DNA from 2 places in the Bacillus sp. ISL-75 genome. Region 1 is predicted to be linked to the other one. Evidence: predicted binding sites of a transcription regulator. Region 1 holds the regulator's gene; the other holds the start of a gene.
The links. The regulator LexA, encoded in region 1, represses DNA repair genes until DNA is damaged. The targets are predictions, from matches to a motif close to CGAACATATGTTCG.
Positions count from the first base shown of each region.

Region 2: a site for LexA is predicted at 5,467-5,480, ahead of recA (recombinase RecA). Genes of this name have one in related genera too.

Region 1 covers NZ_JAGGQX010000071.1:22,837-37,859, forward strand. The annotation lists gene hflX (GTPase HflX) at 1-881, shown strand, start outside; gene J7E63_RS25805 (methionine gamma-lyase family protein) at 896-2,167, shown strand; gene J7E63_RS25810 (MerR family transcriptional regulator) at 2,293-2,694, shown strand; gene glnA (type I glutamate--ammonia ligase) at 2,732-4,066, shown strand; gene J7E63_RS25820 (hypothetical protein) at 4,419-4,673, shown strand; gene lexA (transcriptional repressor LexA) at 5,353-5,976, opposite strand; gene yneA (cell division suppressor protein YneA) at 6,134-6,457, shown strand; gene J7E63_RS25835 (YneB family resolvase-like protein) at 6,470-7,117, shown strand; gene J7E63_RS25840 (DUF896 domain-containing protein) at 7,195-7,425, shown strand; gene tkt (transketolase) at 7,603-9,609, shown strand; gene sirA (sporulation inhibitor of replication protein SirA) at 9,867-10,307, shown strand; gene J7E63_RS25855 (YneF family protein) at 10,379-10,594, shown strand; gene J7E63_RS25860 (ABC transporter transmembrane domain-containing protein) at 10,780-12,531, shown strand; gene J7E63_RS25865 (ABC transporter ATP-binding protein) at 12,533-14,326, shown strand; gene J7E63_RS25870 (aspartyl-phosphate phosphatase Spo0E family protein) at 14,418-14,594, opposite strand; gene J7E63_RS25875 (cytochrome c biogenesis CcdA family protein) at 14,871-15,023, shown strand, end outside.
Region 2 covers NZ_JAGGQX010000009.1:100,685-115,707, reverse strand. The annotation lists gene yfmH (EF-P 5-aminopentanol modification-associated protein YfmH) at 1-388, shown strand, start outside; gene ymfI (elongation factor P 5-aminopentanone reductase) at 460-1,179, shown strand; gene J7E63_RS02915 (DUF3243 domain-containing protein) at 1,258-1,515, shown strand; gene J7E63_RS02910 (DUF3388 domain-containing protein) at 1,680-2,471, shown strand; gene J7E63_RS02905 (helix-turn-helix domain-containing protein) at 2,493-3,392, shown strand; gene pgsA (CDP-diacylglycerol--glycerol-3-phosphate 3-phosphatidyltransferase) at 3,444-4,028, shown strand; gene J7E63_RS02895 (competence/damage-inducible protein A) at 4,067-5,320, shown strand; gene recA (recombinase RecA) at 5,586-6,629, shown strand; gene rny (ribonuclease Y) at 6,953-8,512, shown strand; gene J7E63_RS02880 (TIGR00282 family metallophosphoesterase) at 8,621-9,418, shown strand; gene spoVS (stage V sporulation protein SpoVS) at 9,561-9,821, shown strand; gene J7E63_RS02870 (2-oxoacid:acceptor oxidoreductase subunit alpha) at 10,317-12,053, shown strand; gene J7E63_RS02865 (2-oxoacid:ferredoxin oxidoreductase subunit beta) at 12,054-12,920, shown strand; gene miaB (tRNA (N6-isopentenyl adenosine(37)-C2)-methylthiotransferase MiaB) at 13,108-14,652, shown strand; gene J7E63_RS02855 (YlbF/YmcA family competence regulator) at 14,654-15,023, shown strand, end outside.

The DNA of each region.
Region 1 (15,023 bases):
AACTTGCCCAATTGCAATACATGCTTCCTCGTCTTGTGGGTCAGGGAACAGCATTATCCCGTTTGGGGGCTGGGATCGGAACAAGAGGACCTGGTGAAACAAAGTTAGAATCAGACCGCCGGCATATCCGTCGGAGAATCGATGAAATTAAAACCCAACTTTCCGTCATCGTTCAGCACAGGGATCGATACAGAGAAAGAAGAAAGAAAAATAAAACCTATCAGGTCGCGATTGTCGGTTATACCAATGCCGGTAAATCCAGTCTTTTCAATCGTTTATCCGAAGCAGAATCGTACGAGGAAAATCAATTGTTTGCAACACTAGATCCAATGACACGAAAATTGATTTTACCTAGTGGTTTCCTAGCCTTGATTACAGATACGGTTGGGTTTATACAAGATTTACCGACAACACTTATTGCTGCATTTCGATCCACGCTTGAGGAAGTCAAGGAAGCTGATTTGCTTCTTCATGTGGTCGATATGTCCAACCCAGATTATTTTCATCACGAAAAAACAGTAAAAAAGCTGCTTGAAGACTTAGAAGTTAAAGATATCCCGCAAATAACAGTATATAATAAAAAAGATATTCAGCATTCAGATTTTGTCCCAACCGCTGATACACCGACCGCGTTTATTAGTGCATTTGATAAAGAGGACCGTCAAGCCTTGAAGCAGCAAATGGAGAAGGTAGTTATGGAAATGATGGATTCTTACGAAGTTCAGATTCCGTCCACAGAAGGAAAGCTGCTTTCTTTATTAAAAAATGAGACAATATTAAGAGAGCTTGTGTTTGATGAAGAAGATCAATTCTATCGATGCAAAGGATATACACTTCAGGATCATCAAATAACAGGACAATTACAGAAATTCACAATATAGATAGGAGTCACAACATGTTTCAACAGTTAAAAAATGGGGAAAAGCTTCAGCCGATGGTAGAGGAAGTTGAACAACAAATCGCTAAAGTACATAAAGAAATAGACAATAGAATCGAAACAAATCAATTTCGGGTATTAAAAAGCTTTCAAAACAAAAGAGTGAGTGATTCACATTTTAATCCGTCGACCGGGTATGGCTATGACGATCATGGCAGAGATACACTAGAAATGGTCTATGCAGACGTCTTTGGGGGAGAAGCAGGACTTGTTCGTCCGCAAATAATCTCAGGCACACATGCCATTTCCATTGCCTTATTTGGCGTTCTTCGACCTGGGGATGAACTTCTATATATAACTGGCAAACCCTATGATACGCTTGAAGAAATTGTTGGACTTCGTGGGAACGGGGTTGGCTCATTAAAGGAATTTGGAATTTCCTATGATAGTGTAGCTCTGACGAATCAAGGTGGAATTGATTGGGAGGCTGTCTCAAAGAAAATAAAACCGAATACAAAAATGATTGGCATTCAGCGTTCCAAGGGCTATGCGACAAGACCATCATTTACGATTGCAGAAATTGCAGAAATGATAACGTTTGTCAAAGAAATTAAACAAGATATGGTCGTATTTGTAGATAATTGCTATGGGGAATTTGTTGAGGAGACCGAGCCTTGTCATGTCGGTGCGGACTTAATCGCAGGGTCACTTATCAAAAATCCAGGCGGCGGGATTGTGAAGACTGGCGGCTATATTGTTGGTAAAAAACAGTGGGTGGAGGCATGTTCGTATCGAATGACTTCACCAGGGATAGGAGCCGAAGCAGGAGCGTCCCTTTATAGCCTTCAAGAAATGTATCAAGGCTTTTTTCTTGCCCCCCATGTGGTTGGCCAGGCATTAAAAGGGGCCGTTTTCACAGCAGCGATGTTGGAGAAATTAGGCATGAATTCTTCTCCGAAATGGAATGCTAAAAGGACAGACTTAATTCAGTCTGTCCAGTTTGATGATCGAGATAAAATGATTGCTTTTTGTCAGGCCATTCAATTCGCATCACCGATTAATTCTTATGTCACACCCCATGCCAGCTATATGCCAGGGTATGAGGACGATGTAATTATGGCAGCAGGTACTTTTATTCAGGGGGCGAGCATTGAACTCACCGCAGATGGACCGATTAGACCTCCATATGTTGCCTATGTACAAGGCGGCTTAACCTATGCACACGTAAAGATGGCTGTTTGTCTGGCCATAGACCACTTAACCGATAAAGGATTAATCGAATTGTTTTAGGGAGAACAGCTAAGTGTCCAATTTATTTAAAAATTTTAATGTAAGAAAACCTAACATATCATTGACAACTTTTCTAACACGAAATATAATAGTATTATGAATAACCCGAGGGGAGGAGGAATTAGATGGGTGGAAAGGAAATTCGCCGTTCCATGCCACTGTTTCCGATCGGAACAGTCATGCAACTAACGGAACTTACAGCCAGGCAAATTCGTTACTACGAAGAACACCAATTGATTTCTCCGGCAAGAACCGAGGGGAATAGACGGCTATATTGTTTAAATGATATTGATAGGCTTCTAGAAATTAAGGATTTAATTGATCAAGGTGTCAATATGGCTGGCATTAAACAATTGTTCCTAGTAAAAGAGCAACAATCAAACATTCTTGAACAACAAACAGAAAAGACTAAGCGCGAATTAACAGATGAACAGCTTAGAAAGCTGCTACGCAACGAAATGATGCATTTAGGTCGAAACAATCGATCCTCGTTACGTCAAGGAGATATGTCAAGATTCTTTCATTAATGTGGAAGTTTCTTTTTAAAAAATAGGAGGTAAGAAAATGGCAAAGTATTCAAGAGAAGATATAAAAAGATTAGCGGTCGAAGAAAACGTGAAATTTATTCGTTTGCAATTCACAGACATCCTTGGAACTATCAAAAACGTGGAGATTCCAATTAGTCAATTAGAAAAAGCACTTGATAACAAAATGATGTTTGACGGTTCTTCAATTGAAGGTTTTGTACGGATTGAAGAATCTGACATGTTACTATATCCTGACCTTAACACTTGGGTTGTATTCCCATGGACAGCAGAAAAAGGGAAAGTTGCCCGCTTAATTTGTGATATTTATACTCCAGAAGGAAAACCATTTGAAGGGGATCCTCGTAATAACTTAAGAAGAGTATTAAAAGAAATGGAAGAGTTAGGTTTCACTAACTTTAACCTTGGACCTGAGCCGGAATTCTTCTTATTTAAATTAGATGAAAAAGGCGAACCAAGTTTAGAGTTAAATGACCAAGGCGGATATTTTGACTTAGCACCAACAGATTTAGGTGAAAACTGTCGTCGTGATATCGTGCTTGAGTTAGAAGAAATGGGCTTTGAAATTGAAGCTTCTCACCATGAGGTAGCACCAGGTCAGCATGAAATTGACTTTAAATATGCAGATGCATTAACAGCATGTGACCAAATCCAAACGTTCAAGCTAGTTGTTAAAACAATTGCTCGTAAACACGGTTTGCACGCAACATTCATGCCAAAACCGTTATACGGAGTCAATGGATCTGGAATGCACATGAACCTTTCATTATTTACAAATGGAGAAAATGCATTCTATCAGCCAAGCGGCGACTTAGAAATGAGCGATACAGCTCGTCAATTTATTGCAGGTATCCTTAAGCACGCTCCAGCCTTTACAGCTGTAACGAATCCAACTGTAAACTCTTATAAGCGTCTTGTTCCTGGTTATGAAGCACCTTGCTACGTTGCTTGGTCAGCTAGAAACCGTTCACCATTAATTCGTATTCCTGCTTCTCGTGGATTAAGTACACGTGTTGAAGTAAGAAGTGTAGACCCATCTGCTAATCCATACCTAGCAATGGCAGTACTTCTAAAAGCTGGTTTAGACGGAATTAAAAACAAATTAACTCCTCCTGCACCAGTTGACAGAAACATCTATGTAATGAGCAAAGAAGAGAGAATCGAAGAAGGTATCGTCGATCTTCCTGCAACATTAGCTCAAGCATTAGATAAACTAAAATCTGACGAAGTAATTGTGTCAGGTCTTGGCGAGCACATTATGGAACACTTTGTTGAAGCAAAAGAAATCGAGTGGGATATGTTCCGCACAGTCGTTCACCAATGGGAACGCGATCAATATATGAGCATGTATTAATCTCATCTAAAGCCCTGGCGCCTAGCGTCAGGGTTTTTCTATGTCGCGCTTCTTTTCTTAGATTCTCTCAGTGAAAAATGCCATCCCATTGGCTACCAGGTTTGTTCCATTACAACAATTACGGTAGCTAATAAGCCTAATTGACGACCCAATTGGTCTTTCTCAACGACTTTGGACGTCAATGGCTCTTTTTCCAATTAGGCATCCTCGATCATTCTAAATAAAATTAATAGGAATAGAATAGAAGAAGGGAAGAGGTGCTTGATGTTCTTTAAAAATTCACAATTTTTACGGTTTATTTAATCCTAAATAATATATGCTTAAGTTGTAAACATTTGGGAGGTGCTCTAAATTGTATAAACTGCAAATTTGTAATGCTCTAACCCAAGAAATACTACGAGAAAAGACGTATAAGAAGCCTGACCTTATTTTAAGTTTGATAGAATCAGGAATAAAAGGTCAGGAATGTTTTCTATTTGATGAACAGCGCAAGACCTTGAAAGGAACGTATGTTACTCATTCCAGTTTTAATGAAGGGGACACGAAAGTATATAAAGTGCTTTTTAAGGTGAAACTATCTGAAATACAAGCAAGAATAGCGAAATAGGCAGATAAAGGAGTGGCTTATGGCTGCTCCTTTTTAGTTTGAGAATGAATGCAGCTCTTCTGTCATAGTGACAACAGTACACGACCTCATTGTTATTCCTTTGGAACGGTCGCGTAGGAAAGCCACTACGCGCCCCAACTCTATGAATTCTTCTGGAACCGTCACGTAGGCCGCCTCTACGTGCCCCAACTCGTAGAAATTCTTCTGGAACGGTCACATAGCCCCCCTCTACGTGCCCCAACTCTGTGAAATTGTTCTGGAACGGTCACGTAGGCCGTCTCTACGTGCCCCTACTCGTAGAGATACTTCTAGAACGGTCACGTAGTCCGCCTCTACGTGCCCCAACTCGTAGAGATTCATCTAGAACGGTCACGTAGTCCGTCTCTACGTGCCCCGACTCGTAGAGATACTTCTAGAACGGTCACGTAGTCCGCCTCTACGTGCCCCAACTCGTAGAGATTCATCTAGAACGGTCACGTAGGCCGCCTCTACGTGCCCCAACTTCTAGAAATTCATCTAGAACGGTCACGTAGGCCGTCTCTACGTGCCCCAACTCGTAGAGATTCTGCTGGAACGGTCGCGTAGACCCACTCTATCCCGGCTTCCGTAATTACTTCAGCTTTAGGTTGATTAGCACAACAAAAAAAGAGTCGGCACGTGTATGCCAACTCTCTTAAACTTAATGAATATGTCGGTAAACCCCAATAACTTTACCTAAAATCGAAACATTCCTTAATATAATAGGGTCCATTGTAGAATTTTCCGGCTGCAGGCGTATGTAATCTTTTTCCTTGAAAAATCTTTTACAGGTGGCTTCATCTTCCTCGGTCATTGCTACAACAATATCCCCGTTATTAGCGGTTGGCTGCTGTTTCACAATTACATAATCCCCGTCTAGGATCCCAGCTTCTATCATACTCTCACCCATGATTTCTAACATGAAAACTTGTTCATCTGCAGGTGCAAGACTTTCTGGAAGCGGAAAATACTCTTCCACATTTTCAATCGCTGTTATTGGGAGTCCTGCAGTTACTTTCCCAACCACTGGAACATTGACAACTGTATTTCTTGGTATATGTGCAGCAACATCTGCTTCTAATATTTCAATTGCTCTTGGTTTTGTAGGATCCCGTCTAATAAGTCCTTTGCTTTCCAATCTTGCTAGATGTCCGTGAACAGTAGAACTGGATGCGAGTCCAACCGCTTCTCCAATTTCCCTTACTGAAGGGGGATATCCTTTACTCTTAACCTCACTTTTAATGAAGTCTAAGATATCTTGCTGCCTCTTTGATATTTTAGCCATGATAAAATCCACCTCGCCTGGTTAATGTTGACTTTATTATAACATGTTCGCATTTTTTATACAAACATAAGTTCGAAAATATGGTTGACAACAAACAAACGTTCGATTTATAATGAAAATAATAAAACGAACATACATTCTTATAGAGGTGTTATTTATGAAAAAATTATGGAACAAATACTCCTATGCTATTACTCTTATTATTTTAAGTTGTTCACTTTCAATCATATTATCATTCCAACATCATTCCAACGCGCAAGAAAATTTTTTAAAGGTTACAATCACAGAAGGAGATTCACTATGGAAAATCTCTAATCAATTTTCGGGTCAACATTCATTATCAAACAAGGAGTTTGTTGCTTGGATAAAAAAGCATAATGAATTAGATGATGATCAAATTTTTCCTGGTGAAGAAATTATCATTCCGGTGAGTAAAGAAGTCTCATCTAAGAATGAATTTGCTAGTGCCGTTGGTGAATAGAAAGGAATTTTTATGAAAGCAATTATATACTGCCGTGTCAGCACAAATAAGGAAACACAAGAAACTTCGTTAAAGCGTCAGGAAGAGGAATTAACGCAACTAGCTAACACCTATCACTTTGAGATTGATAGGGTAATTAGGGAAAAGGCTAGTGGCTATGATTTTAATCGTGAGGGGATTTTTCATTTATTAGAACGAATTAGAGATAAACAGGTACAAGCCCTCTTAATTCAGGATGAAACACGGCTCGGTAGGGGGAATGCCAAAATTGCACTCTTGCATTGCATATTAAAAGAAAATATTAAACTTTATAGTATCTCCCATAGTGGAGAATTACAGCTTTCCGAATCGGATTCCATGGTTTTGAACATCGTAAGTATGGTTGAAGAGTACCAACGGAAACTACATAATGCAAAAATCAAACGTGGAATGAAGCGAGCAGTCCAGAATGGATATAAACCAGAAAAAAACTTAAAAAATCTCGGAGAATCCTCTGGACGAGAGAAAATTGAAGTTCCAATTGGAGAAATTGTCCGGTTAAGAAAAAATGGATTAATTTTTTCAGAAATAGCTGCTACACTTAGAGGTTTTGGCTATAACATTTCTAAAGCCACGGTTCATAGAAGATTCCAGGAATATATTGAATCACAAGAAGAATAGACCTTTTGCCTTGTCATTAGGTTTTTTTTTTAGTAAAATCAGGTGTCATGTAAATAGGTTGAAAGGAAGGTCTTTGAATGCTTTCAAAAGAAAAGATGGCTAGAATTAATGAGCTGGCACGAAAAGCAAAAGCAACGGGATTGACTGAAACAGAAGCGAAAGAGCAAACTAAATTAAGAAGTGAATATTTGGCTACTTTTCGTTCGAATATGCTTGATACCCTTACCAACACCAAGTTTATTGATCCGGAAGGAAATGACGTTACACCGGAAAAAATCAAGGCTAGGAAAAAAAATACACTTCACTAAAAGTTCAGGAATACATTTTTTGTATTCCTATTTACATATACTGACTATTTTTGTGTAAAAATAAAAAAATAGTGACTTTTGTTTCTTATTATTATGCTATTTGTTGAATAAAAAACGGTAGCGATATAAAATTGAAAATGTATTTAGTAACCTTGTGATTAGGAAAGGATGTAATTCATGTTTAATACTATTGATGATTTATCTGTAACCTCCATTCGAACGCTTTCCATTGATGCGATCGAAAAAGCAAACTCAGGACATCCAGGAATGCCGATGGGTGCAGCGCCAATGACCTATACTTTATGGACGCGTTTCTTGAACCAAAATCCAAAGAATCCACAGTGGTTTAACCGTGATCGTTTTGTCTTGTCAGCAGGTCATGGTTCAGCGTTGTTATACAGCATGCTTCACTTGTCTGGTTTCAACTTAACAATGGATGACTTAAAGCAATTCCGCCAATGGGGCTCTAAAACACCGGGACACCCAGAGTATGGCCACACTGAGGGTGTAGAAGCAACTACTGGTCCACTTGGACAGGGGATTGCAATGGCAGTAGGAATGGCAATGGCAGAACGCCATGTTGCAAGTGTTTATAATAAAGATAAATATGAACTTGTGAACCATTTTACATACAGTATCTGTGGAGATGGAGATTTGATGGAGGGTGTATCTGCTGAGGCAGCGTCGCTAGCAGGACACTTGAAATTAGGGCGATTGGTAGTCCTTTATGATTCAAACGATATCTCACTTGATGGAGACCTAGATAAGTCGTTCTCAGAAAGTGTCAAAGATCGCTTCCTATCATACGGATGGCAATATGTTCGTGTTGAAGACGGCAATAATCTGGATGAAATTGCGAAAGCTTTGGAAGAAGCTAAAAATGATTTAGACAGACCAACAATGATTGAAGTAAGAACGGTCATTGGCTATGGTTCACCAAACCGTGCTGGAACTTCAGGTGTTCATGGCTCACCACTTGGAGCAAATGAATTAAAACTTACAAAAGAGGCTTATAAATGGACTTTTGAAGAAGATTTCCATGTGCCGCAAGAAGTCTATGACAACTTCCAGAAGCTGATCGTTGAAAATGGCGAGAAAAAGGAAAAAGAGTGGAATGATCTTTTCGCTCAATATAAAAAAGAGTACCCTGAACTAGCTACTCAGCTTGAACAAGCATTAAATAATGAACTTCCTGCAGGTTGGGATAAAGAAATCCCTGTATATCCAGAAGGAAAAAGCCTTGCAAGCCGTGCCTCTTCAGGGGAAGTATTAAATGGTATTGCTAAGAATCTACCTATTTTTATCGGTGGATCCGCAGACCTTGCTGGTTCGAATAAAACGATGATTAAAGGTACGAAAGACTTTATGCCTGGTTCCTATGAAGGTCGCAATATCTGGTTTGGCGTTCGTGAATTTGCGATGGGAGCTGCAATGAATGGTATTGCTCTTCATGGCGGCGTAAAAGTATTTGGCGGAACATTCTTTGTCTTCTCTGACTACTTGCGTCCTGCCATTCGTCTAGCAGCTTTAATGGGATTACCTGTCACTTATGTCTTTACCCATGACAGTATTGCTGTAGGGGAAGATGGACCAACACATGAGCCAGTTGAACAGCTTGCAGCATTACGTGCAATGTCAGGATTATCAATCATTCGTCCTGCAGACGGTAATGAAACGGCAGCTGCTTGGAAACTTGCAGTGGAGTCTACCAACAAACCAACTGCACTTGTTTTAACTCGTCAAGATTTACCTACATTAAAAGGAACGGATACCAATGCGTACGAGGGAGTTTCTAAAGGGGCATATGTAGTGTCTCCTTCAGAAAGAGAAACTCCAGATGCGTTGTTATTAGCAACTGGATCAGAAGTAAGCCTTGCAGTGGAAGCTCAAAAAGCGCTTGCTGGAGAAGGTGTTCATGTTTCGGTTGTAAGTATGCCTTCATGGGATCGATTCGAGCAGCAATCTCAAGAGTACAAAGACTCTGTTCTGCCAAGAAGTGTGAAAAAGCGTCTTGGAATTGAAGTGGGAGCATCATTTGGCTGGCACAAATACACTGGTGACGAAGGCGATGTTCTTGCTATTGATCATTTCGGAGCTTCAGCACCAGGAGAAAAGATTATGGAAGAATTCGGGTTCACTGTAAACAACGTAGTTGCACGTGTAAAAGCACTTTTGCAAAAATAAAATAATGAGATTTTAGGGAGAGCGGAAATCATCCGTTCTCCTTTTTTGATGGTTTAATGAGTACAAATTTCAACAATATTATGAACAAAGTTATTATTTGCAGGAAAATTCAACAAATCTACCGAATTTATAGAAGAATAGTTTAGTTTCCTGCAAATCGACAAAAATAGTGGAAGTTTTTGCCGCCGTAAGACATATGTTTCGTTAGTCTTTTTTTATAATAGTAAAAAGGGTAATCAACGAAGGAGAGAACAGTGGTGAGAAAATATCAGCTATATTTAATAGAAGATGAATTTGCGACCCATTACTTCGGAAGAGAACGATTGTTTTTTCAGCTTTTTCAGGAACATCGAAAAGCAAACGGCGAACTTAAATTTATTACACAAAAACAAATTTCCTATATAACAAAAAAGGTTGAGGTACTAAAGATCCATCAACTTATCCAAAAGCAGCTTGGAAAAATCAAGGGATTTAAAGCTGAGCATGGTGCATATTCAATTGAATTAAGTGGAAAACTAAGTACGGCAAAGTTAGAGGTTTTTCAAGACTTAATTACAATCGAGGCACAAGGCAGCTATGAAGCTGAGACGGCTTTTTTTGAAGTTCTAAGAAAATGTGAAACTTCCTTTTTGGCACTTGACCTTGAACATCAGCGATACGGTTGGTTAAAGCCGATAAAGGAAAGAAAATTTATCTAATTGCAGATATTGTCTAATCGTGTTTTATTTAGTACACTGTATGGTAGACAACATGAAGGAGGAAGTTGAATATGGGTTATTACATTCTAGTTGGTATACTAGCATTAGCAGCTGGTGTAGCACTAGGATTTTTCATTGCTCGTAAATATATGATGAGCTACTTAAAGAAAAATCCGCCAATCAATGAACAAATGTTAAAAATGATGATGATGCAAATGGGACAAAAACCATCACAAAAGAAGATCAACCAAATGATGGCTGCCATGAACAAACAACAATCAAAATAAAACGGACTAGCACTCATATAGATGGGTGCTTTTTACGTGCTGATAAAATATTCTAAATCTTTATTATTTTATAAAAATTTGGTAAAATTAAACCTCAGTCCGTTGGATTATTTTTCCGAATAACTTTAATTAAAAACGTATTCAATTTTTGGCAGATCGATTACTCGTGTTTTGGGGGCGGTTTAATGAAAGTATTTTTAGAATTAGGCTGGTATTTTAAACAGGAGAAAAAAGCATATATATCGGGGATTTTCCTCTTAATGCTTGTAGCAATTATGCAACTGGTGCCGCCTAAGATCATAGGAATCATTGCTGACCAAATTAAGAATGGGACGATGACAACGGGAATTCTCTTGAAGTGGATGGCCGTATTAGTTATTATTGCTCTTGCAATGTATTTCCTTAGGTACTACTGGAGAATTATGATTTTTGGATCATCAGTTAAGTTAAGTAAGTTGCTTCGAAATCGGCTGTATCATCATTTTACAAATATGTCGCCATCATTTTACCAAAAACGTCGAATAGGGGATTTAATGGCACATGCCACCAACGATCTGTCAGCCATTCAACAAACAGCGGGCGTAGGCGTGCTAACCTTCGTTGATTCTCTTTCAACTGGTGGGTTTGTTATCTGTGCCATGGCATTTACGATTAGCTGGAAATTAACATTAATCTGTTTAATTCCGATGCCCTTTATGGTAATCCTTACAAGCTGGTTTGGAACAATGCTCCATCGAACCTTTTATCAGGCACAGGAAGCATTTTCGTCATTAAATGATAAAACTCAGGAAAGTATTACTGGGATTAAAGTGATTAAGACGTTTGGTCAGGAAAAGGAAGATATCGAGGATTTTCGGAAGCAATCAGAAGATGTCGTCCAAAAAAATATCACTGTCGCCAAAATTGATTCTCTCTTCGATCCGACGATTTCGATTATTGTTGGTATTTCCTTTTTCTTATCGATTGTGTTTGGTGCAAAATACGTGCTTAATGGGGAACTAACAATCGGGCAATTACTCTCGTTTACTACATATTTAGGTTTACTCATCTGGCCGATGCTTGCATTTGGCTGGTTATTTAACATTGTTGAGCGAGGCAGTGCTTCCTATGACCGAGTTTCCATGCTCCTTCAAGAAAAAGAAGATATAACCGATAAGGAGGGGGCCTTAAACGTGGTGCCCGCGGGTGATATTGAATACAATCTTTCTAGCTTTACCTATCCTGGAGAAACCACACCGGTTTTAAAGGATATAAATTTTTCGTTATATACCGGCGAGACGGTGGGCATTGTTGGTAAAACCGGTGCTGGTAAAACCACTCTTTTAAAACTGCTCATTCGTGAGTTTGATAGTTATCAAGGTGAGATTAGATTTGGAGGGAATTCTCTGCAGGATTACAAGCTTGAAAAATTACGCGAGGCCATTGGTTATGTACCGCAAGATCATTTCCTGTTTTCAGCCTCTGTTGGTGAAAATATCGCCTTTACAAACCATGGGGCATTAATAGAGGAAGTCGAGAATGCCGCTAAGCTTGCCAATATCCATACTGATATCCTTCAATTTACTGAAGGGTATCAAACGGTTGTTGGAGAGCGTGGGGTATCCTTATCGGGCGGGCAGAAGCAAAGGATTTCGATTGCCCGGGCTATTTTGATGAAGCCAGAAGTGTTAGTACTCGATGATTCCTTATCTGCAGTAGATGCAAAAACAGAAGAAGCCATTCTTTCAGCATTAAAACAGAATAGGGAAGGAAAAACAACCATCATCACTTCACACCGATTAAGTGCCATTCAACATGCAAATCTCATTCTGGTTCTTGAGGATGGAAAGATTGTGGAAAGAGGTACACATGAAGTATTGATGGAATCGGGTGGATGGTATAAGGAAATGTATTTACGCCAGCAGCTAGAAGAGTTGGTTGAGCATGGAGGGCATTAAGATGGACGAAAAAATTCAGCTTACAGATCGTGAACAAAGAAATATTTTATTCCGGCTGCTATCCTATACTAAACCACAAAAAAAAACGATTGTCATAGCATTTATTTTCTTAATACTAACAACGATCGGCGATATCGTTTTGCCGATAATCGTAAAAATATTTATCGATGATTATTTAACACCTGGAAAGCTTGAGTTTCAGCCACTTTTGATCCTAGGTTCCACGTACATGTCAATCCAAATCATTAAAGCGATTCTAATGTTTTTTCAATTGGTTAAATTCCAGGAACTGGCTTTGAAAATTATCCAACAGTTGCGCATTGATGTTTTTTCTAAAGTACAGTCGCTCGGGCTAAAGTATTTTGATAAGACCCCAGCAGGAAGTATCGTTTCAAGGGTGACCAATGATACGGAAGCCATTAAAGACATGTTTGTTACCGTTATTGCAACGTTTATCCAAGGTGGATTTTTATTGCTAGGTATTTTTATTGCGATGTTTATTCTGAACATCAAACTTGGCTTATTATGTGTCGTGATCCTTCCACTATTATTGTTTGTCATGAACCTATACAGAAAATTAAGTTCACGATTTTACCTTGATATGCGCGAACGGCTAAGCCAGTTGAATGCCAAGCTCAGTGAATCATTATCTGGAATGGGTATTATCCAAGTGTTTCGGCAGGAAAAAAGACTCCAGGCAGAATTCGGAGCTATTAATGACCAACACTATCAGGCAGGAATGAAAAATATCAAAATAGATAGCCTCCTGTTAAGACCAGCGATTGATTTAATCTATATTTTGGGTTTAATCATTGTATTAAGTTATTTCGGAATAACGTCTTTTAACAAGGTGGTGGAAATCGGCGTGTTATATGCCTTCATAAATTATTTGGATCGTTTTTTCGAACCGGTTAATCAGATGATGATGAGGCTTTCCTTGTACCAACAAGCGATTGTTGCTGGCTCGCGTGTTTTTAAACTGTTGGATGAGGAAGAATTAGCACCAATACAAAAGGAAGAGCGGACCATTTCCATTGAAAAAGGAATGATTGAGTTTAAGAATTTAAGTTTTTCCTATGATGGAAAACGTGATGTGCTAAAATCTATTTCCTTTACGGCAAATCCTGGTGAAACAGTCGCACTGGTTGGCCATACCGGAAGTGGAAAAAGCTCGATTATCAATTTGTTAATGCGTTTTTATGAATATGAAAGGGGGGACATTTTGATTGATGGTCAATCGATTCGGAACTTCACAAAGACAGAACTCAGGGAGAAAATGGGCTTAGTCTTACAGGATCCATTCCTGTTCTACGGGACGGTGAAGGATAATATCCGCCTTCATTCGAATGAGATGACGGATGAACAAGTCGAAGAAGCAGCAAAGTTTGTCCAAGCCCACACCTTTATTGAAAAGTTGGAGGATGGCTTTGAACATAAGGTTGTCGAGCGTGGTACCACATTTTCAAGCGGTCAAAGGCAACTAATCGCTTTTGCCCGAACGATCGCCGCTAATCCCAAAATATTGGTACTCGACGAAGCGACCGCTAACATTGATACAGAAACAGAAGAAGCCATTCAAACCGCACTCGCCAAAATGCGAAAAGGTAGAACGACTATTGCCATTGCGCATCGCCTGTCCACCATTCAGGATGCTGATTTAATCTTAGTATTGCATCAGGGGGAAATTGTTGAAAGGGGAACCCATCAAGAACTGCTTGCCCAGGGTGGCTTGTACCATAAAATGTTCCTTTTGCAAAACGGAGCGGTAGAACGTCTTGAGGATGTCGTGAATTAATGGAAAAAAGCCTGGCGGAGTCGCCAGGCTTTTTTCCATTATATAGGTCTATTGTCTATTTCTAATGATGACGACATACAACGACTTTCTTTTAACTAGCTGATGAAGGCATCTTGTTTATATATATTCTATGATATTCATTTAAGAGATGATCAAGTTCCTGGCTGTAACGAATTGCAACGGAGGATGTCAAGCCGTTGGTGATGGCGACTTGAATTAATTCAGCTCGTTTTTTTTCAATTAATGTACCTAAATCATTTTTTGTCACGGCCGATGTCCTTTCCGGAGTAACCCCTAAATTATGGTGCAAATAGACTACAAATATATCAAAATGACATTGGTTTTACTAGTATAACCTATGATGTAAATTTTTTCAAAGACATTTGTAAATAAATATCCAACGAATTTATGCATATATTTTATGGAAGAGGCATTTCAGTGAAACAAAAAAAGGCGGCGACACAAAATATTCAAGTTAACCATTATCATTTATATCAAACATTTGTTAGAATATAAACGTATCGACTATAGTGGGAGTGTTAATATGTCAGATGTAAATATATTTTTAGCCTTAGGGGCAGGATTTTTAAGCTTTATTTCTCCTTGTTGTTTACCGCTTTATCCTGCATTTCTCTCGTACATCACAGGTATGTCTGTTGGGGAGCTAAAAAGTGAAAACGCCATGCTTCAAAAGCGG
Region 2 (15,023 bases), on a different contig from region 1:
TGAAGGTTTAATTGATGAAACCTTTTCCTTTGATTACACGCAGGAACAAGGCTTTGGGTTTGCGATGATTGGCGGGGATACAGGTGAACCTGATAAGCTGGCTGAAACACTAGAAAAAATGCTTCTGAAGGCTAAAAGTCAAATGATCTTTGATGAAGAGCAATTGGAAAGAGCGAAAAGAAAGAAGATAGGTGCATTTCTACGAGCGATCAATTCACCTGAATATATCGCAAATCAATTTACTCGCTATGCATTTAATGATATGAATCTTTTTGATGTCGTTCCAACACTTGAAAAAATCACCTTAAACGATGTACAATCACTAGCATCTCAGGTGATCTCGGAAGAACGCTTTTCAGTTTGCCAAGTAGTTCCAAAGAAAAAATAGAAAAGTGAAGCGTCGTAACACGGCGCTTTTTCTTCGTATAAAAGTTTTGTTATTAGAGAGAGAGTGATGAAATGAAATATGCACTGATCACTGGGGCAAGTGGTGGAATAGGACAAGCCATTGCGCTTAAACTCGCTGAAAAAGGCTATCATTTGTATCTGCATTATAATAAAAATGAACAATCGATTCGAGACCTAATCGAAAAACTGCAGACATACGGTGGAGAGTATATTCCTATCCAAGCAGACTTTGGCGGTCCTAATGGATATAAGAAAGTCTACTCTGAGGTTTTTTCGCTAGACGCCATCATCCATTGCGGTGGAACCAGTCAATATGGACTTCTTATTGATTTGCAACAGTCTGAAGCAGAGGCATTAATGAATGTTCACGTACTAAATCCATTAATGCTGACCAAAGAGCTCCTGCCGAAATTACTTGTTAAAGGTAAAGGGAACATTGTCGTGATTACATCCATTTGGGGTCAAACAGGTGCGGCCTGTGAAGTGGCCTATTCTACCGCAAAGGGTGCACAAATTGCCTTCGTAAAGGCATTAAGTAAAGAATTAGCATTGAATGGCATTCGCGTTAATGCGATCGCCCCTGGTGCGATCGAGACACCAATGATGGAAAGTTTTTCACAAGAAGAGGTGGACCAGATTTCTTATGAGATACCTATGGGAAGACTAGGTCAGCCAGAAGAAATAGCGAGGAGTGTCGCTTTCTTGCTCTCAGATGAATCTTCCTATATGACAGGCCAAGTCCTTGCGTTAAATGGTGGCTGGTATACATAAAATTCACAAGTTATTCATGTATAGTTCCCTTCACTTTATCGCAAAATAAACTTGTACTAATTTAAAGGAGGGAAAACAATGTCTGTTTTAGATAACTGGAAACAGTGGGAGGACTTTCTTGCTGATCGTCTTCACCATGCACAAAATGAAGGTATGAGTGAGGGAGCAATTAATAATCTTGCCTTTCAAATTGGTGATTATTTATCAAGCCAAGTAGAGCCAAAAAACGAGCAAGAAAGAATTCTTGCTGATCTTTGGTCTGTTGCTGATAAAGAAGAACAACAAGCTATTGCAAATATCATGGTTAAATTGATTCAAAATAATGGCGCCCGCTAAAAGAGAGGAGGTTTCTCCTCTCTTTTTGTATGTATAAATCTATAAACTCCATTAAAGAAACGAATATCTGTGTTTTTACTTTCATCTTCATCCAAAATCATTTATTATAGGGGTTAGATGAGGAAATGAAGAAAAGTGTCGAAACTTCTTTATAGGAGGTTTATATCGTGAAAAAAGAATGGTATTTAGAATATGAGATTCAAAAGAACCGTCCAGGGCTATTGGGTGACATTTCATCCCTATTGGGTATGCTTTCTATTAATATTGTGACGATTAATGGTGTGGATGAAGGAAGACGTGGTTTGCTCATTTTAGCTAAAGACGATGATCAAATTAAACGACTAGAGTCAATTTTACATACTATGGACACAATAAAACTAATTAAACTTAGGGAACCAAAACTGCGTGACAGGCTTGCAGTTAGACATGGCCGCTATATTCAAAGAGATGCTGATGATAAAAAAACGTTTCGCTTTGTAAGGAATGAACTTGGCTTATTAGTTGATTTTATGGCAGAATTATTTAAGCAGGAGGGACATAAACTGATTGGTATTCGTGGAATGCCACGGGTAGGTAAAACAGAATCATTAGTTGCAGCGAGTGTTTGTGCAAATAAACGTTGGTTATTTGTTTCATCGACACTGTTAAAACAAACAATCCGCAATCAATTAATTGAAGATGAATACAACGAAAATAATCTATTTATTCTCGATGGAATAGTATCAACAAAACGAGCAAATGAACGTCATTGGCAGCTTGTCCGAGAAATCATGCGTCTGCCATCAGTAAAAGTAATCGAGCACCCTGATGTCTTTGTACAAAACTCAGAATACACACTCGATGATTTTGATTATATTATTGAACTTAGGAATGACGCGGAAGAAGAGATTACATATGAAGTCGTTGATCAGCATAACATGTTCTCCGGATCAGATTTTGGAGATTTTGATTTTTAATAAATTGGAAGGTGTTAACAGTTGACTGAATTAGGGAATCGACTAAAAGAAGCCCGATTAGCTAAAGGATTAAGCTTGGATGATGTCCAATCCATGACCAAAATTCAAAAGCGTTATTTAATTGGTATTGAAGAAGGAAATTATGCGAGCATGCCTGGAAATTTCTATGTGCGTGCATTTATTAAACAGTATGCTGAGGCTTTAAGCCTCAATCCTGATGAAATCTTTGAAACCTATAAAGGCGAAATTCCTGCTACCTATAATGATGACTTACCCCAGCAATTGTCTAGAGTGAAAACACACAAAACAATTACTGAAGGTAATTCCAAAATATTTGATATTCTGCCAAAGGTATTAATCGGTGTTTTTGTAATTGGTGCAGCAAGCCTTTTATATTACTTTATATCGAATCACGCTGGTGGAAATTCAAATGAATCAATTAGTAAGCAGAATGAACCCGTTAAAATTGTTACATCGAAGAATCTTGAAATAGAAAAAGCAGATGATAAAGATAATCAGAAAGTAAATGAGGAACAGAAGGATAATACAGTACAGGAAGAGGAACAAAAAGCTGTAGAAGAAACACCTAAACAAGAAATTACAGCAGTTCAAAGCAGCGGCAGGAATTCAACCTATGAATTAAAAAATGCAGATAAATTTATTGTGAAGTTGGTTTCTAAAGGTCAAACCTGGGTTAGTATTAAAAATGGAAAAGGGAAATCCTTTTTTCAAGGACTTCTAAAAACAGGTGCAACTGAGAGCCAGACAGAAGATTTATCAGCAGAAAGTATGGCTGTGATCAGGGTTGGAAATGCTGCTGACACTGAAATTTATGTGAATGACCAAAAGCTCGAGTATGCAGTCCCAGCGACTGCGAATGTTCAGAACATAACGATTCAATATGTTCTGAAAGACGAATAGTCATCTGTAGATGACTATTTTTCACTTTTAATAAATAAACGGAGGAAAACTATGAATATTCCGAATAGAATAACGGTATCAAGAATATTATTAATTCCAATATTTTTGATTATTATGCTTGCTCCTTTTAAATGGGGCGACATGCAACTTCTTGGGACCGTCCTTCCAGTTACCCATTTTGTCGGTGCATTGATCTTCATTTTAGCCTCTGCAACTGACTGGGTTGACGGACATTATGCCCGTAAATATAACCTTGTCACCAATATGGGGAAATTTCTTGACCCATTAGCTGACAAATTACTCGTATCGGCTGCACTTATCGTTTTAGTTGAACTGAATGATGTTTATGCACCTTCATGGTTAGTTATTATTATTATTAGCAGGGAGTTTGCAGTAACAGGTCTACGCCTCTTGCTTGCAGGGGAAGGCGAAGTTGTTGCGGCTAATATGCTCGGCAAAATAAAAACATGGGCGCAAATTGTCGCGATATCATCGCTTTTATTACATAATATAATTTTTGCCATGATACCATTCCGTTTTGATATAGTGTCATTATGGGTGGCTTTAATTTTTACTATCTGGTCTGGCTGGGATTATTTTGCAAAAAATAGTCATGTCCTTAAAAATTCAAAGTAAACTTAATTCTACTATGTTGTAAAGGAAGATGTATTGCTATGAATGCTGAGATTATTGCAGTTGGTTCGGAGTTATTGCTCGGTCAAATTGTGAATACGAATGCGAGATTTTTGTCTCAGCAATTAGCTGGGCTTGGTATTAATGTCTATTTTCATACAGTTGTTGGTGATAATCCTGACAGGCTAAAGTCTGCAATTGAAATAGCCCAAAAGCGTGCAGAGATTATAATATTTTCTGGCGGGCTTGGGCCTACAAAGGATGATTTGACGAAGGAAACGATTGCTCGTCAGCTTGGTAAAGAACTCGTTATCGATGAAACGGCGTTAGCATCGATTGAACTTTTTTTTAAGCGGACCAATCGTGTAATGACAGAAAATAACCGAAAGCAGGCACTCGTATTAGCAGGATCTCACATTCTCCCAAATGATCATGGGATGGCGCCGGGCATGGTTGTAGAATCCGGCGGTCATACGTATATGCTTCTGCCTGGCCCGCCAAAGGAAATGGAACCGATGTTTCTCGAGTATGGGTCCCAGGCTCTTTCTACAAGAAACAAGTCCAACGAGAAAATTGTCTCAAGGGTGTTAAGGTTTTTTGGGATTGGAGAAGCAGCTCTGGAAACAGAAATTATTGATTTAATTGATGCGCAAAGCAATCCAACGATAGCCCCGCTCGCAGGAGATGGGGAGGTTACTTTACGACTGACAGCAAAACATGTGGACGAAAATGCAGCACAGGCTATGCTGGATGAACTAGAAAAGACGATAAATCAGCGTCTTGGTGCATTTTTATATGGCTATGATAATACGTCGCTTTTGATAGAAGTAATGAAATCTTTAAAAGAAAGAAACTTAACTATTACTGCCGCTGAGAGTTTAACAGGAGGACTATTCCAGCAAGAGTTAACATCAATTTCAGGTGCAAGTTCAGTGTTTTACGGTGGTGTAGTTTGTTATTCAAATGAAGTGAAACGACAGCTTTTACATGTACAGGAAGAAACGCTTAAAACACATGGTGCGGTAAGTGAACAATGTGCTAGAGAGCTGGCCGAAAATGCTTCAAAGGTATTTAAAACCGATATTGGGATTAGTTTTACGGGTGTTGCTGGTCCTGAAGAACTTGAAGGCAAGCCAGTTGGTACAATATATATAGGCATTGCAATTAAGGGAAGGCCGACAATTGTAGAAAAGATCACCCTTGGCGGAACAAGGGAAGCGAACCGGAGCCGTGCAGTGAAATTTGGCTGCTATTTTCTCCTTCGAATTTTAAAAGAGTCACAGAATGCTAATTAGCGTCCTGTGACTTTTTTGAATAATAAACGATTGGAAAAAAGTCTGACAATAGACGAATTATCCTTTTCGGACTACTAAAAATGCAAAATGATACAAAAGGGTGGGGGATTTTCCTTTTTTTACAACGATTTTGTTTTGAAAATAAACGAATGAATGTTCGTTTTTTTACTCGACAAATATCCGAAAAGCGGTTATATTATTAGTAGGAATTAATTTAATAGATTATAGCAATTTGCTTGTGTTTATATAAGGGAGGAAAAGATTCGTGAGTAATGATCGTAAAGCGGCCTTAGAAATGGCGTTAAAGCAAATAGAAAAGCAATTTGGTAAAGGTTCTGTCATGAAAATGGGAGAGAAAACAGATACGAGGATTTTAACGAGTCCGAGTGGCTCGTTAGCACTTGATGCAGCACTTGGAGTGGGTGGATATCCTAGAGGGCGTATTATCGAAGTTTATGGTCCTGAGAGCTCAGGTAAAACTACGGTTGCTTTGCATGCGATTGCTGAAGTCCAAGCAAATGGCGGACAAGCAGCATTTATAGATGCTGAACATGCCCTTGACCCAGCGTATGCCCAAAAATTAGGTGTTAACATTGATGAGTTATTGCTATCACAGCCAGATACGGGTGAACAAGCGCTTGAAATCGCAGAAGCATTAGTACGAAGTGGTGCAATTGATATTATTGTAGTCGACTCAGTAGCAGCATTAGTTCCAAAAGCGGAAATTGAAGGCGAAATGGGAGATTCTCACATGGGCTTACAGGCTCGTTTGATGTCGCAAGCCCTACGTAAATTATCTGGAGCCATCAATAAATCGAAGACCATCGCCATCTTTATTAACCAAGTTCGCGAAAAAATTGGCGTTATGTTTGGAAACCCTGAGACAACACCAGGTGGACGTGCATTGAAATTCTATTCCACCGTCCGTATTGAAGTTCGTCGTGCAGAGGCGTTAAAGCAGGGAAATGATATTGTAGGTAATAAGACGAAGATAAAAATTGTTAAGAATAAAGTCGCTCCTCCTTTCCGTACGGCTGAAGTAGATATCATGTATGGTGAAGGAATTTCTAAAGAAGGCGAAATCATTGATCTAGGCGCAGAATTAGATATCGTTGAAAAGAGCGGGTCATGGTACTCCTATAATTCTGAAAGATTAGGTCAAGGCCGTGAAAATGCAAAGCTATACTTGAAGGAAAATCCAGATGTTCGCCTCGAAATTCAAGGGAAAATCCGTGAACATTATGGTTTAGATGGTGAAAAATTTGTCACTGAGAAAGACGATGATGAACAATTTGAATTAATAGACTAATGTAGATGAGCAAAGCTATTTATGGTTTTGCTCATTTTTTACATAATGTTATTTTTATACAAAGTTTTATTTGTTAAAATCCAATGGATTTTAGCATTTAGGATGAATAAATGATGTCCTATTCTAAATATTTCAAAAAGCCAATAGGACTAAGCCTTGACAATGAATATTCCCACCTTTACAATTAACATGTATATTTTACATTTTTGGTATTATTACAATTCGAAAAAAGCCTTGGTGCTTGCTGTATGTTGAGTCTAAACAATGTACATGCCGACACTTAAAAAATGTAACAAAAGTTCATAGCAAGAGGAGGTGTAACGATGGAACCAATTACAATCATCTCCATTTTGCTTGGCCTTATCGTCGGTGCCGTTGTTGGCTATTTTGTTCATAAATCCATTGCTGATGCAAAAGTAGCAGGTGCAAAGAATGCTGCAGAGCAGATTCTTGAAGATGCTAAACGTGATGCTGATTCATTGAAAAAGGAAGCTTTGCTAGAAGCAAAGGATGAAATTCACAAGCTTCGGACTGAAGCAGAGCGTGAGGTTCGTGAACGAAGAAATGAAATGCAAAAACAAGAAAACCGTTTACTGCAAAGAGAAGAGAATTTAGATCGAAAAGAGGAAACGTTAAACAAGCGTGAAAATCTTTTAGAAAAGAAGGATGATTCTCTAAACCAAAGACAACAGCATATTGAAGAGATGGAAAGCAAAGTGGACGAGTTAGTACGAAAACAACAAACTGAACTCGAACGAATATCGAGCTTAACGCGCGAGGAAGCAAAAACAATCATTATTGATCGAATGGAGCAGGAACTTACCCATGACACTGCGATAATGATCAAGGAGAGCGAAAATCGTGCAAAAGAGGAAGCCGACAAGAAAGCAAAGGAAATACTTTCGTTAGCAATCCAGCGTTGCGCTGCTGACCATGTTGCGGAAACGACTGTCTCTGTCGTCAACCTGCCAAATGACGAAATGAAGGGCCGTATTATTGGCCGTGAAGGAAGAAATATTCGTACGCTTGAAACGTTAACAGGAATTGATTTAATCATTGATGATACTCCTGAAGCTGTCATTCTATCAGGTTTTGATCCTATTCGTCGCGAAACGGCTCGCTTAGCACTGGAGAAATTGGTCCAAGACGGGCGTATCCATCCGGCACGAATTGAGGAAATGGTAGAAAAATCACGTCGCGAAGTAGATGAGTATATCCGTGAAGTGGGTGAGCAAACCACCTTTGAAGTGGGTGTTCATGGACTTCATCCAGATCTGATCAAAATTCTTGGTCGCTTAAAATTCCGTACTAGTTACGGGCAAAACGTATTAAAGCATTCAATGGAAGTTGCGCAACTGTCTGGTTTACTTGCCGCTGAACTTGGCCAAGATGAAACTTTGGCACGTCGTGCGGGCTTGCTTCATGATATTGGGAAAGCCATCGACCATGAAGTAGAAGGCAGCCATGTTGAAATTGGTGTTGAACTTGCAACCAAATACAAGGAACATCCGGTAGTAATCAATAGTATTGCTTCCCATCATGGGGATACAGAGGCAACATCTATCATAGCCGTTTTAGTTGCAGCAGCAGATGCCTTATCAGCTGCAAGACCAGGAGCACGTAGTGAGACGCTTGAAAACTATATTCGCCGTCTTGAAAAGTTAGAGGAGATTTCGGAATCCTATGAAGGTGTAGAGAAATCCTTTGCCATTCAAGCAGGTCGAGAGGTACGTATTATAGTTAGACCGGATTCAGTTGATGATCTTGCTGCTCATCGATTAGCACGCGATATTCGTAAGCGCATTGAAGAAGAGCTTGATTATCCAGGTCATATTAAAGTGACAGTTATTCGTGAGACACGGGCTGTTGAATACGCAAAATAAAGCGGTGCGCATGCACCGCTTTATTTTTTGCAGCGCCTTTTCGATTAAATAAAGCCTGAATGTGATACAATTTATACAATAACAATTTTTTTAACGAAAGGGACAAAAATGAATCTACTTTTTATCGGTGATGTCGTCGGTTCACCAGGCCGGGACATGCTAAAGGAATATTTGCCAAAATTAAAAGAAAAATATCGTCCTCATTTTACTATTATCAATGGGGAGAATGCAGCAGGAGGCAAGGGGATTACTGAAAAAATCTATCGTGAATTCTTAGGGTATGGGGCACAGGCCGTAACTCTAGGTAATCACACATGGGATAATCGTGAAATTTTTGAATTTATCGGTACTGCAAAAAATATGGTTAGACCAGCAAATTTTCCAGAAGGAACACCAGGGAAAGGTATGGCATTTTTTAAAGTCAATGATTTAGAAGTTGCCGTTATTAATCTGCAGGGTCGCACCTTTATGGCCCCATTGGATTGTCCCTTTAAGAAAGCTGACGAATTAGTTGAAATTGCAAGGGAGAGAACCCCATATATTTTTGTGGATTTTCATGCGGAAGTAACAAGTGAGAAACAGGCAATGGGTTGGTATTTAGATGGAAGGGTCTCTGCCGTTGTGGGGACACATACACATGTTCAAACGGCCGATAACCGGGTTCTACCGGGAGGCACAGGATATTTATCTGATGTAGGGATGACAGGGCCGTATGATGGCATTTTAGGGGTGGAGAGAGAAGCAGTCCTTAAAAGGTTCCTAACTAGCCTGCCAGTACGGTTTGAAGTGGCAACCGCAGGAAGAAATCAGTTAAGTGCAGTTGTGATTGAATTAGATCGTAAAACAGGCTTCACAAAAAAAATACAACCCATCTTAATAAATGATGACCATCCGTTTTACACTTAGAGCAATTTGATTTGCTCTTTTTTTTCGTCCAAGCCGGAATATGTTTTTTGACAAATGAATATAGTAGCAGTGGAATGTTATAACCTGATTTGTCCATGAAACTGCTCATGCGGGATCGGGATTTTCTAAGGAGGAGCTAGAAATGGATATATTAAAAGTTTCAGCAAAATCTAATCCTAATTCTGTAGCTGGTGCGCTTGCCGGGGTTCTGCGTGAAAGAGGTGCAGCGGAAATACAGGCAATTGGGGCGGGTGCATTGAATCAAGCCGTAAAGGCAGTAGCGATTGCTCGAGGATTTGTAGCACCTAGCGGAGTTGATTTAATCTGTATCCCTGCGTTTACCGATATTTTAATTGACGGGGAAGAACGCACAGCTATCAAGCTAATTGTAGAACCACGTTGAAAGAGATAGACTATTTATAGGAGACCAAACAAAAGGACATTTACCTTTACCTGCTTGTTTTACAAGCAGGTATTTTTTAGGTTTTTTATCTCACTAATTGGTGTTAAATGATATGGACTTATTAAAGTATTATTCTACCATAAGCTTTAATTGTTTTTAAAAGACAAATAATGAATGTGCATAGCTTGAATTAATATTGCAAAACGCCGTATAATGCGGATAAATCATGTTTTTTTTTTTGTTATCTTGTAGAAAGCAAGTATATTTCAAATAATAAAAAAATATTCATATTTTAGACATTATTTCGCTTTAAAGGGTTGCAATTTTTAGTTCATAGGTCTAGAATTGTAAGCGTTTAGTACATATCCTTTCTACTTTTTATTAGTCTTTTTATATAAAATGGGCTAATTTCTAGTGATTTACTCGGAATAGTGCTAAACTAATAAATGGATCATCAAAACTAATTATTTTTACATATCCAAAGGGGTGTAAGTCATGATCAATCAACTTTCATGGAAAGTTGGAGGACAACAAGGGGAAGGTATTGAAAGTACTGGGGAAATCTTTGCTATTGCACTGAATCGCCTGGGGTATTACTTGTATGGTTATCGTCACTTTTCTTCACGTATTAAAGGTGGTCATACCAACAATAAAATCAGAGTTAGTACTACAGAAGTTCGTTCTATTTCTGATGACTTAGATATCCTTGTAGCATTTGACCAGGAAACTATTGATGTAAACTACAAAGAATTACACAGTAATGGAGTAATCCTTGCTGATGCAAAATTCAATCCAAAGAAGCCGGAAGATACTGAAGCTACATTGTATGCGGTTCCATTTACTGAAATTGCGACAGAGCTCGGAACTTCTCTAATGAAAAACATGGTTGCAATTGGTGCAACTTCTGCTGTATTAGACTTAGATATTCATGTATTTGAAGTAGTAGTTCGCGAGATTTTTGGTAAAAAAGGCGACCAAGTAGTTGCAAAAAATATGGATGCGATCAAAGCTGGCTTTGATAAAATGAAGGAAAATCTTGCAGCTGGCATCCAAACAATGGAGCTTGAAAAGGCTGATGGCAAAAAACGGATGTTCATGATTGGAAATGACGCTATTGCTCTTGGAGCTATTGCAGGCGGATGCCGTTTTATGGCAGCCTACCCAATTACACCAGCTTCTGAAATAATGGAATATTTGATTAAAAAGCTACCTGCACTAGGTGGTACAGTAATTCAAACCGAAGATGAAATTGCTGCATGTACAATGGCAATTGGGGCAAACTACGGCGGTGTTCGTACAATTACTGCTTCAGCAGGTCCAGGATTATCTTTAAAAATGGAAGCAATTGGCCTCTCAGGTATTACTGAAACGCCACTAGTAATTGTTGACACTCAACGTGGAGGTCCATCCACAGGATTACCAACAAAACAAGAACAATCAGACCTTATGGCGATGATTTATGGAACACATGGTGAAATTCCGAAAATTGTAATGGCTCCAAGTACTGTTGAAGAAGCATTCTATGATACAGCTGAAGCATTCAATTTAGCTGAAGAATATCAATGTCCAGTCATTATTTTATCTGACCTACAATTATCCTTGGGTAAACAAACGGTTGAACCATTAAGTTATGACAAGGTTGAAATCAGACGTGGAAAATTGGTAACAGAAGATATACCTGCTAACGAAAACAATGCATATTTTAAACGCTATGAAGTAACAGAGGACGGGGTTTCTCCACGTGTAATCCCTGGTATGAAAAATGGTATTCACCACGTAACAGGTGTCGAGCATGATGAGACTGGTAAACCATCGGAATCTGCTTCAAATCGAATCGCTCAAATGGATAAGCGTTTCCGTAAGGTCGAAAATATCCGCTTTAATACACCAGTATATAAAAATGTTAAGCACGAAGATGCTGATGTACTATTTGTAGGTTTTAACTCGACGCGTGGTGTTATTGAAGAAGCAATGACTCGTTTAGAGAAAGACGGCTTAAAAGTAAATCATGCTCATATTCGTTTGATCCATCCATTCCCAACTGACGAAGTTCTTCCGCTTGTTCGTTCTGCGAAGAAGGTTGTTGTAGTGGAAAACAATGCAACTGGACAATTAGCCAATATTATGAAAATGAATGTTGGACATGCTGAAAAAATTACTAAGCATCTTAAATATGATGGTAATCCGTTCCTACCACACGAAGTATATACAAAATGTAAGGAGTTGTTCTAAATGGCCACTTTTAAAGACTTTCGTAACAATGTAAAACCGAACTGGTGCCCTGGCTGTGGCGACTTCTCCGTACAAGCGGCAATGCAACGTGCGGCAGCAAATGTAGGCTTAGAGCCAGAAAACTTAGCTGTAATTTCTGGAATCGGCTGTTCAGGACGTATTTCCGGTTATATTAATTCATATGGCTTCCATGGGATTCATGGTCGTTCACTTCCAATCGCACAGGGTGTTAAAATGGCTAATCGTGATTTAACTGTTATCGCCTCTGGTGGTGACGGTGACGGTTATGCGATCGGGATGGGGCATACGATTCATGCCATTCGTCGTAATCTTGATATAACTTATATCGTTATGGATAACCAAATATATGGTTTGACTAAAGGTCAAACTTCTCCACGTTCAGCTACAGGCTTTAAAACAAAGTCAACTCCGATGGGGTCAATTGAGCAATCAATTTCTCCGATGGAAATGGCGTTGACTGTAGGAGCAACATTTGTTGCACAAAGTTTCTCTACAGATCTAAAAGATTTAACTGCCTTAATTGAAGCCGGTTTAAAACACAAAGGATTTTCTTTAATCAATGTTTTCAGCCCTTGTGTTACCTATAATAAGGTGAACACCTATGATTGGTTTAAAGAAAATCTAACAAAACTTAGTGATATAGAGGGTTATGACCCTTCAAATCGCGAAGATGCGATGCAGACATTAATGAAGCATAATGGTCTTGTTACAGGACTTATTTATCAAAATACTGAGCGTAAGTCTTATCAAGAACTGATCACGGGCTACTCGGAAGCACCGTTATCAAAAGCTGACCTTAATCTTGACCAAAATTATTTTGATAAATTAGTTTCTGAATTTATCTAATGATAGTATCAAAATCCCGTGACTTGACGTCACGGGATTTTCTATTGTTTTCAATCAAATTAACCTTTATACTATAATAATGTGCGGAGAAAGTCTGGAGTCTTCATTCATCTTTTTGCACAGATTAAAATCTTAAAAATTTAATAGATGAATTACGTAATATGAAAAGAAAGGGGCATTTGAACAAATGAATGAAAAACAACGTTTAGAAGGTCAGAAAGTCGAGTCTGTTAATTCTTCGGACAAAAAATCCGCCAAGGATTACAGCAAGTACTTTGAACAAGTAATTACTGCACCTTCTTTAACAGAAGCGAAGAAACGCGGAAAAGAAGAAGTAAAGTACCATAATGATTTTTCTATTTCTGAAGAATTTCGTGGAATGGGCGAGGGGCGGAAATTTTATATCCGTACTTATGGCTGTCAAATGAACGAACATGATACTGAAGTAATGGCTGGGATTTTCTTAGCATTAGGCTATGAACCAACCGACAGCACGGAGGATGCAAATGTCATTCTTTTAAATACATGTGCGATCAGGGAGAACGCTGAAAATAAAGTGTTCGGTGAACTTGGCCATTTAAAGTCCTTGAAATTGGAAAAGCCTGATTTACTTATCGGTGTTTGTGGGTGTATGTCTCAAGAGGAATCTGTAGTTAATAAGATTCTCAAAACCTACCATCAGGTCGATATGATTTTTGGTACCCATAATATTCATCGTTTACCAAATATATTGCATGAAGCATATATGTCAAAAGAAATGGTTGTTGAAGTATGGTCAAAAGAAGGCGACGTGATTGAAAACCTTCCAAAAGTACGCCGTGGAAATATTAAAGCATGGGTTAACATCATGTACGGCTGCGATAAATTCTGTACTTATTGCATCGTCCCTTTCACCCGTGGAAAGGAACGAAGCCGTCGTCCAGAAGAAATTATCCAAGAAGTACGTCATCTAGCTGCACAAGGCTACCAAGAAGTTACTTTGCTTGGTCAAAACGTGAATGCCTATGGGAAAGATTTAGAGGACGGAACTTATGGACTTGGTGAACTGATGGATGAATTGCGAAAAATTGATATTCCAAGGATTCGTTTTACAACAAGCCACCCGCGTGACTTTGATGATCGTCTAATTGAGGTCCTTGCCAAAGGCGGTAATTTAATGGATCATATCCATTTGCCAGTGCAATCAGGTTCAACCGAAGTGTTAAAAATCATGGCTCGTAAATATACAAGAGAACAATATTTAGAGCTTGTTAAAAAAATTAAAGCAGCCATTCCGAATGTTGCTTTAACAACGGATATTATCGTTGGTTATCCGAACGAAACAGACGAACAGTTTGAAGAAACGATGTCCCTCTATCGTGAAGTTGGTTATGAATTAGCATATACATTTATTTATTCTCCGCGGGAAGGTACTCCAGCTGCAAAAATGGAGGATAACGTTCCGATGGAAGTGAAGAAAGCACGCTTACAACGCTTAAATGCTCTTGTGAATGAGCTTTCATTAGAAGCTATGAAAAAACATGAAGGCCAAATCCTTGAAGTTCTTGTTGAAGGGGAAAGTAAGAACAATCCTGATGTTCTTGCAGGCTACACTTCTAGGAGTAAGCTTGTAAACTTTGCTGCACCAAAATCAGCGATTGGCAAGATTGTAAAAGTAAAAATTACACAAGCAAAAACATGGTCATTAAACGGAGAAATGGTGGAAGAACTAGAACCAGCAGAGGTGAAGTAAAGTGGCGAAATATACAAAAGACGATATCGTTGCACGTGCAACTGATTTAGCACGGATGATTGCAGAAACAGAAGAAGTTGACTTTTTTAAACGAGCAGAGGCTCAATTAAATGAAAATAAGAAAGTTCATACCTTAATAGCTGACATTAAGGGATTGCAAAAGCAGGCAGTAAACCTTCAGCATTATGGAAAACCAGAAGCACTAAAAAAGGTAGAAGATAAAATTGCTTCAATTGAGCAAGAGTTGGATGAAATACCTGTGGTCCAGGATTTCAAACAATCACAATTAGAAGTGAATGAATTGCTACAAATCATTGCCTCAACCATTTCGAATACTGTAACCGATGAAATTATCATTTCAACGGGCGGCG